Regions from separate parts of the Halomonas kalidii genome, predicted to be linked through region 1. Evidence: predicted binding sites of a transcription regulator. Region 1 holds the regulator's gene; the other holds the start of a gene.
The links. The regulator sigma-54, encoded in region 1, starts transcription at its own class of promoters, with help from an activator protein. The targets are predictions, from matches to a motif close to TGGCACNNNNNTTGCTNT.
Positions count from the first base shown of each region.

Region 2: QLQ85_RS15735 (sugar phosphorylase) is a predicted target of sigma-54. The motif match lies at 2,788-2,805, and genes of this name have one in related genera.

Region 1 is NZ_JASCQN010000025.1:275,134-282,289, reverse strand. Features, by position in the region: gene QLQ85_RS05955 (calcium/sodium antiporter) at 1-72, shown strand, start outside; gene QLQ85_RS05950 (KpsF/GutQ family sugar-phosphate isomerase) at 128-1,120, shown strand; gene QLQ85_RS05945 (KdsC family phosphatase) at 1,146-1,703, shown strand; gene lptC (LPS export ABC transporter periplasmic protein LptC) at 1,708-2,310, shown strand; gene lptA (lipopolysaccharide transport periplasmic protein LptA) at 2,307-2,834, shown strand; gene lptB (LPS export ABC transporter ATP-binding protein) at 2,843-3,568, shown strand; gene QLQ85_RS05925 (RNA polymerase factor sigma-54) at 3,719-5,134, shown strand; gene hpf (ribosome hibernation-promoting factor, HPF/YfiA family) at 5,236-5,544, shown strand; gene ptsN (PTS IIA-like nitrogen regulatory protein PtsN) at 5,551-6,021, shown strand; gene rapZ (RNase adapter RapZ) at 6,071-6,991, shown strand; gene QLQ85_RS05905 (HPr family phosphocarrier protein) at 6,995-7,156, shown strand, end outside.
Region 2 is NZ_JASCQN010000049.1:39,824-46,979, reverse strand. Features, by position in the region: gene QLQ85_RS15745 (DUF6691 family protein) at 1-46, shown strand, start outside; gene dsbG (thiol:disulfide interchange protein DsbG) at 62-814, opposite strand; gene QLQ85_RS15735 (sugar phosphorylase) at 923-2,734, opposite strand; gene nrdR (transcriptional regulator NrdR) at 2,888-3,370, shown strand; gene ribD (bifunctional diaminohydroxyphosphoribosylaminopyrimidine deaminase/5-amino-6-(5-phosphoribosylamino)uracil reductase RibD) at 3,407-4,531, shown strand; gene ribBA (bifunctional 3,4-dihydroxy-2-butanone-4-phosphate synthase/GTP cyclohydrolase II) at 4,753-5,919, shown strand; gene ribH (6,7-dimethyl-8-ribityllumazine synthase) at 6,002-6,496, shown strand; gene nusB (transcription antitermination factor NusB) at 6,493-6,996, shown strand; gene thiL (thiamine-phosphate kinase) at 7,010-7,156, shown strand, end outside.

The DNA.
Region 1 (7,156 bases):
GCGCTGAGTTATGTCGGCTATCTGGCCTGGCTCGGCGCCGCCAGCTTCGCCACTGAGGTGCCGGCCACCTGAACGGGTGGTCGCCACGAACTTGAGTGAAACACCGCAACGGGCAACAATCACCGCCATGACCACCGATACCCCCCCTACCGGCAGCTCACCGCTGCGCGACAGCGCCCGACGCACCCTGCAGCTGGAACAGCAGGCCATCGCCGCCCTGATCGAACGCCTCGACGGCGGCTTCGACCGCGCCTGCGAACTGATCCTCGCCTGCCGGGGACGCGTCGTGGTGACCGGCATGGGCAAGTCCGGGCACGTCGCCGGCAAGGTCGCCGCCACCCTGGCGAGCACCGGCACCCCGGCCTTCTTCGTACACCCCGGCGAGGCCAGCCACGGCGACCTGGGCATGATCACCCCCGGCGACGTGGTGCTGGCCCTCTCCAACTCCGGCGAGACCGCCGAGGTCACTGCCCTGCTGCCGCTGCTCAAACGCATGGGCACGCCGCTGATCAGCATGACCGGGCGCCCCGGCTCGACCCTGGCCCGCCATGCCGACGCCCACCTCGATGCCGGCGTCGAACGCGAGGCCTGCCCGCTGGACCTGGCCCCCACCTCCTCGACCACCGCGGCGCTGGCCCTGGGCGACGCCCTGGCGGTGGCACTGCTCGAGTCCCGGGGCTTCACCGCCGAGGACTTCGCCCGCTCGCACCCCGGCGGCAGCCTCGGCAAGCGGCTGCTGCTGCGGGTCGCCGACCTGATGCACCAGGGCAGCCGACTGCCCTCGGTGCCGCTCGGTAGCCCGCTGCGCGACGCCCTGCTCGAGATCACCCGCCAGGGGCTGGGTTTCACCTGCGTGGTCGACGACGACGGCCGCCTGTCCGGGGTCTACACCGATGGCGACCTGCGCCGCACCCTGGACCAGCACAGCAACCTCTCCGACCTCAAGGTCGATGACGTCATGACCCGACCGGGCAAGCGGGTCAACGCCGAGATCCTGGCCGCCGAGGCAGTCCGCATCATGGAAGACAACCGCATCACCGCCCTGGCCGTGGTCGACGATGACGGTCGCCCGGTCGGCGCCCTGCACATGCACGACCTGCTCGCCAGCGGCGTGATCTGATGCCCCGTTTCCCCAAGGAGTTCCCATGACCCTCGACTCTCCCCTGCTCGACACCCAACTGGTGGACCGGCTGCGCCGCGTGCGCCTGCTGGCGCTGGACGTGGATGGCGTCCTCACCGACGGCCGGCTCTACTTCCAGGCCGACGGTATCGAGATCAAGGCCTTCCACACCCACGACGGCCACGGCATCAAGCTGCTCAAGCGTGCCGGACTCGAGGTGGCGCTGATCACCGGCCGCGATTCGCCGATGGTCAGCCGGCGCGCCGCCGCCCTCGGCATCAAGCACGTCTACCAGGGGGTGGAGAAGAAGCTACCCATGTTGCGCGAACTGTGCAGCCGCCTCGGCCTCGAACTGGACCAGGTCGCCTACTGCGGCGACGACATGCCGGACGTCGGCGCCATCAAGCGCGCCGGCGTCGGCATCAGCGTCCCCGGCGCCCCCTCCTACATCCGCAAGCACGCCGACTGGGTCACCGAGAGCGCCGCCGGCCATGGCGCGGTGCGAGAGATCTGCGACGCCCTGCTCCAGGCCCAGGGACACTGGGACGCCGTGATCGACACCTACCTGCACGGAGCCGACTGAGGCCATGGCACTGCGCCTGCCGCGCCCGTCATTTCGGGTCTGGCTGTTCCTGCTGCTGCTGGCCCTCGGTGGCGTGCTCGCCCTGCTCGACCAGCGCAGCCCCCGGGAGCCCGGGCCGGTGCCCCGCCACGAGGCCGGCGAACCGGACTACTACCTCGAGGGCGTTCGCCTGACCCGCTTCGACGCCGAGGGCCAGGCTCACCAGCGCCTGGACACCCCGCGCCTGGTGCACACCCCCCACGACGACGTCACGCGCATGCAGACACCGGAGGCGCGATTGATCGACAGCTCGGGGCGCATCTGGTTCAGCCAGGGCAAGGTCGGCACCCTGGGCGCCGGCGGCAATCCCCTCACCCTCTCCGGCGACGCCCGCCTGCACGCTCCCGAGGAGCACTGGCAACTCGACACCGATATCCTGCACTTCGATGCCGACACCGGCCACGCCTGGAGCGAAGCCCCGGCGCTGCTGCGCCAACCGCCCCAGCGCATGCGCGGTGAGCGCTTCGACGCCTGGATCCATGACAATCGCGCCCGCCTGACCGACAATGTCCGCGGTCACCATCCGCCCGAGACGCTATCCCCCACCGACGAGGACCCCGAGCCATGACGCGACAGCCCCCTGCCTCCCTGCTGGCCCCGGCACTGCTCGGGTTGGCCCTCACGGTCCTGGTCGCTCCCTCGGCGCAGGCCCTGGAGGGCGACGCCAGCGCTCCCATCGAGGTGGAGGCGAACCAGCTCGATCTCGACGACCGCGCCGGCACCGCCGTCTATACCGGCGACGTGGACATCCGCCAGGGCAGCATGCAACTGACCGGTGACCGGGTCGAGATCCGCCGCAACGCGTCGGGCGAACTCTCTCACGCCATCGCCACCGGCGAACGCGCCTACATCGAGCAGCTGCCGGCACCTGACGAGCCACTCGTGCGCGGCTGGGGACGCACCATCGTCTATTACGTCGCCGAGCGGCGGGTGGAACTGATCGATCGCGCCGAGCTGCACCAGGGCGGCGACACCTTCGACGGCGGCTATCTCGAGTATTTCCTCGATCGGCGCGTGGTCCAGGCCCGCTCGGAGGCCGAGGGCGTCGAAGAGCGCCAGCGCATACGCATGACCCTGCAGCCCGAGCAATAAGGGACGACATGAAGACACTCCGCGCCAGCCATCTGGCCAAGAGCTACAAGCGCCGCCGCGTGGTGCAGGACATCAGCCTGGCCATCGGCCAAGGCAGCATCGTCGGCCTGCTCGGCCCCAATGGGGCCGGCAAGACCACCTCCTTCTACATGATCGTCGGGCTGGTTCGCGCCGATGCCGGCGAGGTCCACATCGACGACCTCGACCTGACGAAGGCCGCCATGCACGAACGAGCCCGGGCCGGTATCGGGTATCTGCCCCAGGAAGCCTCGATCTTCCGCAAGCTCTCGGTGGCCGACAACATCATGGCGATCCTCGAGACCCGCCAGGACCTCGACCGCACAGGGCGCAGGGCACGGCTCGAGCAGTTGCTCGAGGACTTCCATGTCACCCATATCCGCGACAACCTCGGCATGAGCCTCTCCGGCGGCGAGCGGCGCCGGGTGGAGATCGCCAGGGCGCTGGCCACGGAACCCGCCTTCATCCTCCTCGACGAACCCTTCGCCGGGGTCGACCCCATCTCGGTGGGCGAGATCAAGGCCATCATCCGTCAGCTCAAGGCCCGTGATATCGGCGTCCTGATCACCGACCACAACGTGCGCGAGACCCTCGATATCTGCGATACCGCCTACATCGTCGGCGACGGCCAGATCATCGCCGAGGGCGATGCCGAGGCGATCCTGGCCAACCAGCGGGTGCGTGAAGTGTACCTCGGCGAAGACTTCCGCCTCTGACCACATCTACCGCAACTTACTGATATAAAGGCTATTGCAGCATGGCGGCATGAAAATTGCCGATGGCATGCTTATTGCTAATAAAAGACTTGCAACGCGCCGGGCAGCGGACTAGGGTGGGGGTTTTCGGCGAATGAGCACACACCTCTCATGGCCATGAAAGCATCCCTGCAACTGCGTGTCGGCACCCAGCTGACCATGACGCCTCAACTGCAGCAGGCCATCGCCCTGCTGCAGCTCTCCACCCTGGACCTGCGCCAGGAGATTCAGCAGGCCCTGGAGTCGAACCCCATGCTGGAGCTCGATGACGGCTTCGGCGAACAGGCAGCGAGCGAGCCTGCCGATGACGACTGGGCCAGCGAGATCCCCAGCGAACTCTCGGTCGACAGCGACTGGTCGGACACCTACCAGGATCTGGGCGCCTCTCCCGCCGGCAGCGGCGAGGGCCCAGACTTCGAGCGCCAGGCCTCGGGCCAGAGCCTGCAGGACCACCTCGCCTGGCAGTTGGCCATGACCGACCTGGACGAACGTCAGCGACACATCGCCGAGAGCCTGATCGATGCCGTGAACGGCGCCGGCTACCTGGCCCAGCCGCTCGACGAATTGCGTGACGGGCTCAAGAACCAGGGGCTCGAGGGACTCAAGAGTCGCGAGGTGGAGCAGGTATTGCTGCGCCTGCAGCAGTTCGAGCCGACCGGCATCTTCGCCCGGGACCTGCGCGAATGCCTGATGCTGCAACTCGCCGCCCTGCCCGACGACACCCCGTTGCTGCCCCAGGCCCGGCGCCTGGTGCGCCAGTTTCTCGAAGCGCTGGCCGGTGACGACCGCCGCCTGCTCAAGCGCCGACTCGGCCTCGATGACGATGCCCTCGACGAGGTGATCGCCCTGGTGCGCTCACTGGACCCGAGGCCGGGCAGTCGCTATTCGGAATCCGACAACGACTACGTCATTCCCGACCTGGTCGCCCGTCACGACAACCGCGGCTGGCAGGTGGAGCTCAACCCCGAGGCCCTGCCACGGCTACGCATCCAACCCGACTATGCGGCACTGATTCGCCGCGCCGACAAGAGCCAGGACAACCAGTTCCTCAAGAATCACCTGCAGGAGGCCCGCTGGTTGATGAAGAGCCTCTCCAGCCGCAACGACACCCTGCTGCGGGTAGGACGCGAGATCATGGCGCGCCAGCTCGACTTCCTCGAGCAGGGCGAGGAGGCGATGCGGCCATTGATACTGGCCGATATCGCCCAGGCCGTGGAGATGCACGAATCGACCATCTCGCGAGTCACCACCCAGAAGTTCATCCACACCCCCCGCGGCGTCTTCGAGCTGAAGTATTTCTTCTCCAGCCAGGTCGGCAACGGGGATGGCGACGCTCACTCGAGCACCGCGATCCGCGCCCGCATCCGCAAGCTGATCCAGGAGGAGCCGCCACGCAAGCCGCTCTCCGACAGCAAGCTGGTGACGCTGCTCGAGGAGGCCGGCATCAGCGTCGCGCGGCGGACCGTGGCCAAGTATCGGGAGGCCATGGGCATCGCCTCCTCCAGCGAGCGCAAGCGGCTAAGGTGAGTGAGCGCCAGTCGCCGCTGGCATCGCCCTCAGCAGGGGGTTTGCAGGGCAGGAAAAAGGGTTACAATCGAGGCACCAATCGAAGGACGAAGGAGCGTGTCATGCAAGTCAACATCACCGGCCATCATGTGGAACTGACCGACGCCCTGCGTGACTATGTGAACGAAAAGCTCACTCGCGTGGAACGCCACTACGACAACATCACCACCGTGCAGGTAACGCTCTCCGTCGAGAAGGAACGCCAGCAGGCCGCCTGCACCCTGCATGCCGCCGGTGCCGATCTGCACGCCGAGGCCATGGACGGTGACATGTACGCCGCCATCGATGCGCTCGCCGACAAGCTGGACCGCCAGTTGGTCAAGCACAAGGAGAAGGTCCAGGCCCGCGCCCAGGGCGCCGGTGCCCGCTGATCCATCATGACACTCGAAGCCATCCTGCCCCCCGAGCGCACCCTGTTCGGCGTGCCCGGGGGAAGCAAGAAGCGGGTACTGGAATTCTTCAGCACCTTCATCGCACAGAACACACCGAGCCTCGACAGCCAGGAAGTCTTCGGCCGCCTGATCGGCCGTGAGCGGCTGGGCAGCACGGGTATCGGCAACGGCGTCGCCATTCCCCATGCCCGCGACCCGCACTGCAAGGCTCCCCTTGCCGGCTTCCTGAAGCTGGCCGAGCCGATCGACTTCGACGCCATCGATGGCGAGCCGGTTGACCTGATCTTCGTGCTGCTGGTACCGGAAGAGGCCGACGATGCCCACCTCGCGCTGCTGGCCCAGGTCGCGGGCGTGATGAACGATGCCGAGACCCGCGGCCGGCTGCGCAAGAGCGCGAGCCAGCGCGAGCTCCATGAGCGACTCATCGAGGCGATCCGACGACAGTCCTCGGGCTGATCGTCGCTCACCGGGCCACCCGGCCAGTCACACGACCAGGAGACCCGCCATGCAGCTCGTGATCATCAGCGGCCGATCCGGCTCCGGCAAGTCGATCGCACTGCAGGCCCTCGAGGACCTCGGCTACTACGCCATCGACAACCTGCCGGCCATGCTGCTCGGCCCGCTGGTGGACGAACTCAGCAGCGATCACTCGCCCCACACCTCGATCGCGGTGAGCATCGATGCGCGCAACCTGCCCCATGCACTGGAGCGCTTTCCCACCCTGCTGGAGGAAGTGCGCGCGCGCGGAATCGACGGCCAGGTGATCTACCTCACCACCGATGCCCGCATCCTGCTCGAGCGCTACTCGGCCACCCGCCGCCGTCACCCGCTGACACGGGACAGCGACATGACCCTGGCCGAGGCCATCGATTCCGAGGAGACGGCGCTCGCCGAGATTCGCGACCTGGCCGACCTGGTGATCGATACCTCGCGACTCTCGGTGCACGAGTTGCGTCGGCGAATCAGCGACCAGGTGGCCAACCACCGGACCGACCAGTTGACCCTGACGGTGGAGTCCTTCGGCTTCAAGCGCGGCGTGCCGCTCGATGCCGACATCGTCTTCGACGCCCGCTGCCTGCCGAACCCCTATTGGGACCCCCGACTGCGGCCGTACACCGGCCGCGACGCCGCGGTCATCGAGTTCCTCGACGGCTACCCCATCGTCGGCGAGATGCATGACGATATCCTGGCCTGGGTGGAGCGCTGGCTGCCCGCCTACCAGGCCAGCCATCGCAGCTACCTGACCGTGGCCATCGGCTGCACCGGCGGCCAGCACCGCTCGGTCCACCTGGCCGAACGACTGGCCCGGCACCTCGCCGGGCATTGTCCCAGTGTGCGGCTACGCCATCGCGAACTGGGCATTCACAACATCCTCCCCCGCCCGTCGGAGCCACCACCGGCCGAGAACGATGACGAAGGAACCTGAGGCGTGCCGCAACGCAAGCTTACCCTGAACAATCGGCGTGGCCTGCACGCCCGCGCCGCCACCAAGCTGGTCCAGTGCTGCCAGCCCTTCCAGGCCAGGGTCATCGTGAGCCACGGCGGCCGCGATGCCGACGCCGCCAACATCATGTCGCTGCTGATGCTGGCC
Region 2 (7,156 bases), on a different contig from region 1:
GATCGCCGGCTGGTTCCTGGCCCGGGCGATGCCCGCCCGAGCCTGAGGCTCCGCGCTCCGGTCAGGGTGCCTCGCCGCCCATCAGTTCGATGAGTTGCGCGGGGTCGGGCATGCCCTGAATCCGCACGAGACGCTGGCCATCGCGTGCCACGGTCGTCGGGGTGGCGATCAGGCCGAATTCCTCGAACAGCTGGTTGTTGGTGTAGACCTGCTCCTCGATCTCCCGGGGCTGGGCCGAGGGGGCGATCGATGTGCCGCTCTCGTGCTCGTGCAACGCCGAAGCGGGGTCGTCGGCGCCCAGCAGGGCCGCGGCCTTGGCCGGGCTGTCCTGTGCCAGGATGCCGACCATGACATGGCGCAGCTGCACCTCGCCGGCCTCGACCCACGGCCGCGCGGCTTCCCAGAACTGCCGGCAGTAGGGACAGTTGGGGTCGGTGAAGGTATAGAGCACCCGTGGGGCCTCCGGGTCGCCGTCTTGGATCCAGTGGCTGCGTTCGAGCCGCTCCCACGCCTCGGCATCCTGGGCACTGCGCACGTGCTCGTCGAGTGGTGCGCTGGAGAGGTCGTTGCCCGCGGCGTCCACCAGGGTGCCGACCACCGCATGCTCGCCGTCGGCGGTGACGTAGATGGCGAGTTCGCGGCCCTGGGCGCTGGCGGCGTAGCCGGTGAGGCCGCCGGGGGCCGCGAACTCGGCATGGATGGTCAGGCCCTGGTCGGCCAGCGCCCGGACCGGGGCCGGCCAGTGGTCGTCGGCCAGGGCCGCGGCGGTGAAGACCAGCAGGACGGCGCTCAGGGCGAGCGGGATGGGGCGCATGACGGGGTCCTCGTCGATTCGTGGGCATGGCGTCCCGCTGACACTAGCATGTCGTCGTCCCCTTGCCTCCCTTCAGGCCACCGCTTCCTTCAGGTCACCGCCGGGTGTTCACCCGTCATCGATGGTGTCATCGCCGGGCAGCACCAGCCACAGGCTGCGGTAGGGGGCGAGGCTCTCGCAGCGCTCCCAGGGCGCGTGCTCCAGCAGGTCGAACCAGGGGTGTTGGCCGAGCATGGCGAGCTCCAGCGGCTGGCGCCGGTCGCTGACGTTGTGGATCGCCAGCAGCCGGCGGCCGTCGGCCAGCGGGCCCCGCTCCAGTACCAGCAGCTCCGTGGGGGAGGGCACCACCCGCTGCGGGGTGTCGGGATGGAAGCAGGGCTCCTCGCGACGCACCGCCAGGCGTCGCTTGAGGGCCAGGAAGACCTCGCGGGTCGGGGTGTTGCGGCTGTCGAGCAGCTCGGCCAGCTCGTCGCGTTGCCAGCGGCGACGGTTGATCGAGCGCAGTCGCCCGCTGCGCTCGACGCCCTCGTGGTCGTTGAGGGTGCCGGTCAGCGAGTGCAGGTAGAGCGCCGGAATGCCCTGCAGCGCCAGCATCAGGTGCTGGCTGCACAGGAATCGCTCCACCTGCCAGGGGTCCGGGCCGCGGCGCGTGCCCTTCATCGCCTCGAACCAGGTGATGTTGATCTCGTAGGGGCTGTCGCTGCCGTCGGGGGCGGCGCGCATGCTGACGAAGCCGCCGAAGCGGTGCATCAGCTCCAGCAGTGCCTCGATCTCGTGGGGCGGTAGCCAGCCCTCCAGCGGCCGTACGCCGATGCCGTCGTGGCTGGCGGTGAAGTTGAGGTAGCTGCAGCCAGGGGGCAGGGCGGGTAGGCTCTCGAGCCAACGGGCCAGGGTGCCGGCCTCGCCGCTGGTCAGGGTATGCAGCAGCAGCGGCGGCAGGGAGAACTGATAGACCAGGTGGGCCTCGTCGGGGGGAGAGGGAGGACGATCGAGACCCCCGTCTGAAAGACGATCGAGACCAAAGTAGCCGAGGTTCTCGCGATGGGGGACATTGGTCTCGGTGAGCAACAGGGTGCCCGGCGCCATGTGGTCGACGATGGCGCGCAGCAGTCGCACCACCTCGTGGGTCTGGGGCAGGTGGATGCAGGGGGTGCCGACCTCCTTCCAGAGGTAGGCGATGGCGTCCAGGCGGATGACCCGGGCACCCTGTTCCAGGTAGAAGAGCAGGATGCCGACGAACTCCAGCAGCACGTCGGGGTTGGCGAAGTTCAGGTCGATCTGGTCCTCGGAGAAGGTCGCCCAGAGGTGGCGGGTGCCGCGTCGGGTCGACACCGGCACCAGCAGCGGGCTACTGCGCGGGCGCACCACCGCCGAGAGGTCGGTGGTCGGGTCCATCTCGATGAAGAAGTCGCGCCCCGGCAGGCTGCCGCTCAGGTAGTCGACGAACCACAGTGACTCCCGGGAGACGTGGTTGAGCACCAGGTCGACCATCAGGTCCCGGCGTTCGCCGAGCCGCCGGATATGCGACCAGTCACCGAGTGCCGGGTCGACCTCGCGATAGTGGATGACCGAGAAGCCGTCGTCGCTGCTCCAGGGAAAGAACGGCAGCAGATGGATGCCGCTGAAGGAGTCCGGCAGGCGCGCCTCGAGGAAGGCCTCGAGTGCCTCCAGTGGCGGTCGGTCGCCATCGAGCAGGCTGTCGCCATAGGTGATCAGCCACTGGTCGCGCTCGCTCCACAGCGGCACCGGTTCGCGGCCGTCACGGACCGGCATTGCACCACGGCGGTGCGAGAGCAGGGTCAGCAGGCGCCGCAGCACCTCCTCGGCGCGAGGGCCGTAGAGGAAGGCCAGGCGATCGCGGGCCCGGTCGATGAAGGCGGTACCGTCCAGGGGGCGGGAGAGCGAGCGGGAGAGTGTCATGGAAAGTCCGTCGAGTGGCCGGGATGTCGTACGCCGCAGGCGTCGTGTTTTCCCTTGCAGGTCATGTGCCAACCGGGTGCACGCTGGGCGCTGGCCCCACGAGCCGCTACAATGCAGCATCGCTCCTTCTCACGCCGACCCCGGAATCCATCGATGCACTGTCCCTTCTGCGGAACCCATGACACCAAGGTGACCGACTCCCGGCTGGTGGCCGAGGGCGACCAGGTGCGCCGTCGCCGCCAGTGTGTGGCCTGCGGCGAGCGTTTCACCACCTACGAGACCGCCGAGCTGGTGATGCCGCGGGTGGTCAAGGGCGACGGTTCCCGGGAAACCTTCGACGAGACCAAGCTGCGCGCCGGCATGCTGCGTGCCCTGGAGAAGCGTCCGGTCAGTGCCGAGTCGATCGAGGCCGCGGTGGAGCGCATTCGCCAGACCCTGCGGGCCCGCGGCGAGCGCGAGATCCATGCGCGCGACATCGGCGAGGAGGTGATGCATGCCCTGAAGCGTCTCGACCAGGTCGCCTACATCCGTTTCGCCTCGGTCTACCGCCGCTTCCAGGACATCGACGAGTTCCGTGCCGAGATCGATCGCCTGTCCCAGGAGCCGACGTTCCGGCCCGACGAGCCGCGGGACTGAGCCCCTCTCCTCATTCGTCATCTGCCAAGGAGCGCCATGGCCAAGCAGACCCCCGAAGCCTGGATGGCCCGGGCCCTGGAACTGGCCCGTCGCGGCCTCTATACCACAGCCCCCAATCCCCGCGTCGGCTGCGTGCTGGTCAGGAACCATCGCCTGGTCGGCGAGGGGTTTCACGAGCGTGCCGGCGAGCCCCACGCCGAGGTGCATGCCCTGCGCCAGGCCGGTGACGCGGCCCGGGGCGCCACCGCCTACGTCACCCTCGAGCCCTGCTCGCACCAGGGGCGCACCGGCCCCTGTGCCGTGGCGCTGATCGAGGCCGGGGTGAAGGCGGTGGTGGTGGCCATGGCCGACCCCAATCCCGCCGTGGCCGGCCGCGGCCTCGCCATGCTGCGTGAGGCCGGCGTCGACGTCGAAGTGGGTATCCTGGAGGCTCAAGCGAGGGCGCTGAATCCGGGCTTCATCATGCGCATGGAGCATGGCCGCCCCTTCGTGCGGCTGAAGATGGCCATGAGCCTCGACGGGCGCACCGCGATGCGCTCGGGCGAGTCCCAGTGGATCACCGGCGCCCCGGCGCGGCGCGAGGTACAGCGCCTGCGGGCTCGCTCCAGCGCCGTCCTCACCGGCGTGGAGTCGATCATCTTCGACAACTCGCGGCTCACCGTGCGCCCGGCCCAGGCCGAACTCGACGACGCGGAGCTCGTCGCCGGCCGCCAGCCGCTGCGGGTGGTGGTCGACAGCCAGCTACGCCTGCCCCAGGCCGCGGCCTGCCTGCGCGAGCCCGGCCGCACCCTGGTGGCGACCCGCACCGGCCACGATCCCGAACGGCGTGAGCGCCTCGAGGCGGCCGGCGCCGAGGTGGCGGTGATGCCCGCGGCGGCCGACGGCCGGGTCGACCTCCAGGCCCTGCTGCGCCACCTGGCCGATGTGGAGCAGGCCAACGAGGTGCTGCTCGAGACCGGCGCGACGCTCGCCGGCGCCATGCTCGATGCCGGCCTGGTCGACGAGATGCAGCTGTTCGTGGCGCCGACCCTGCTCGGCGGCGAGGCCCGGCCGCTGTTCCAGCTCGCCGGCATCGAGACCATGGCCCAGCAGCGCCCGCTCGACATCCTCGACATTCGTGCCGTGGGACGCGACTGGCGCATCACCGCCCGGCCGCGCTAGGCGAGCCACGAGCTGCGAGCGGTTGCTGGCCAGCCCGATAGGACGGAGCCCGAAGCCCGAAGCCAGAAATTGGCGCCCGACGCCGCGCCACGGATGCTCACTACTGGCGCCCGACGCCGCGCCACGGTACCCTGACGCCGTTTCGAGGCGGGACGTTGCCTGCCGGCGACCCGAGCGTCGCCGCGCCGCGACAGCCGCCACGCTGAATTTCTGGAGATCCCATGGTGCACTCCTCCTCCGGGGGCCTGGCCCCCATCGAAGACCTGATCGAGGACATCCGTCAGGGCAAGATGGTGATCCTCATGGACGACGAGGACCGTGAGAACGAAGGCGACATCATCATGGCCGCCGAGAAGGTCGAGGCCGAGCACATCAACTTCATGGCGCGTCACGCCCGCGGCCTGATCTGCCTGCCGATGACCCGCGAGCGCTGCGAGCGACTCCGGCTGCCACTGATGGTGCGCGACAACGGCTCCGGTTTCGGCACCAAGTTCACTCTCTCCATCGAGGCCGCCGAGGGGGTGACCACCGGCATCTCCGCCGCCGACCGCGCGCGCACCGTGCAGGCCGCGGTGGCCCGTGACGCCAGGGCCGAGGACATCGTCCAGCCCGGCCACATCTTCCCGCTGATGGCCGAGCCTGGCGGCGTGCTGCGCCGGGCCGGCCATACCGAGGCGGCCTGTGACCTGGCGGCCCTGGCCGGTCTCGATCCCAGCGGCGTGATCTGCGAGATCATGAACGACGACGGCAGCATGGCGCGCCGTCCGGAGCTCGAGCGCTTCGCCGCCGAGCATGACCTGAAGATGGGCACCATCGCCGACCTGATCCACTACCGCATCCACAACGAGCAGACCGTGGCGCCGGTGGAGGCCACGCCGGTGAACACCGCCTTCGGCGAGTTGACCCTGCATGTCTTTCGCGACAGCATCCAGGGCGCCCACCACCTGGCGCTGGTCAAGGGGCGGCCGAGCCCCGAGACCCTGACCACGGTGCGCGTGCACCTGGCCGACGTCATGCGCGACCTGCTTGGCCTGCAGAGGGGCGAGGGGGGACACTGGACGACCCATGCCGCCCTCGAGGAGGTCGCCCGCGCCGATCATGGTGTCTTCGTGCTGCTCGACGATGGCCGTCCGCGCCAGGATTTCCTCGACTATCTCGAGGTGTTCCTGGAGCGCCGCCGCCCGCCACGCACCAGCGACTCCGACGGCGCCGGCAACTACCTGACCATCGGCACCGGCTCGCAGATCCTCCGCCACCTGGGGGTGGGTCGCATGCGGCTGCTCAGCTCGCCGTGGAAGTTCTCGGCGCTCTCCGGCTTCGACCTGGAAGTGGTCGAACGGCTCGGCCCCGAGGATTGCGCGGACGAGGACAGCGCCACCGACGCCTGAGGCGGTGGCAGCGAACATCAACGGCACGGCCGCGGCCGTGCCACGGATTCAGCCGGACTGGATTCACGAGGAACCTGGAACCATGCAACCGATTTCCCAAGTCGAAGGCAGCTTCGTCGACGTCGAAGGCCGTTACGTGATCGTAGTGGGCCGCTTCAACCATCACGTGGTCGACAGCCTGGTCGAGGGCGCCGTGGACATCCTGGTGCGCCACGGCGTCGACGGCGAGAACATCGATATCGTCCATGTTCCCGGGGCCTGGGAACTGCCGCTGGCGGTGAAGCGAGTGCTCAAGGTGGCGCGCCCCGATGCGGTGATCGCCCTGGGCGCGGTGATCCGCGGCGGTACGCCGCACTTCGAGTACGTGGCCGGCGGCTGCAATGCAGCACTCGGCAACCTGCAGCTCGAGTTCGAGACCCCCATCGCCAATGGCGTGCTCACCGTCAACTCCATCGAGCAGGCCATCGAGCGCTCCGGCACCAAGGCCGGCAACAAGGGCGCCGAGGCGGCCATGGCGGCCATGGAGATGGTCTCGCTGCTGCGTTGCTTCGACGGTGACGACGGGGGTGAGGCATGAGCGGCGAGCACCCGCGTCCCCCCTCGGCGGCGCAGCAGGCCCGGCGTGCCGCCCGCGAGCTGGCGGTACAGGGCCTCTACCAGTGGCAGATGACCGGCAAGTCGATTACCGCGGTGGAAGCCGAGTTCAGGAGCCAGGTGGCCGACGACGACCTCGACGACCACGAGAACTGGCACAAGGTCATGGAGATCGCCGACCTGGCGCTGTTCCATGAGCTGCTGCACAACGTGGTACGTTTCAAGGCGGAGCTGGACGTCGCCATTTCGCCGCTGCTCGACCGTCGGCTCGAGGACCTCGACCCCATCGAGCTGGCCATTCTGCGATTGGGTGCCTACGAGCTCTCCCGACGCCTCGAGGTGCCGTACCGTGTGGTGATCAACGAGGGGGTCGAGCTGGCCAAATCCTTCGGCGCCACCGACGGTCACAAGTACGTCAACGGTATCCTCGACAAGCTCGCCGGACGGCTGCGTGCCGCCGAGGTCGCTGCCCGTCGCCGCTGAAGGTTGCCACCGGATGCACAGCGAATTCGAACTGATTGCCCGCTACTTCACGCCCGCGCCTCCCGGTCCCGAGGCCGGGGTGGCCCTGGGCGTCGGCGACGACTGCACCCTGCTCGCTCCCACCCCCGGGCGGCGCCTGGCGGTCAGCGTCGACACCTCG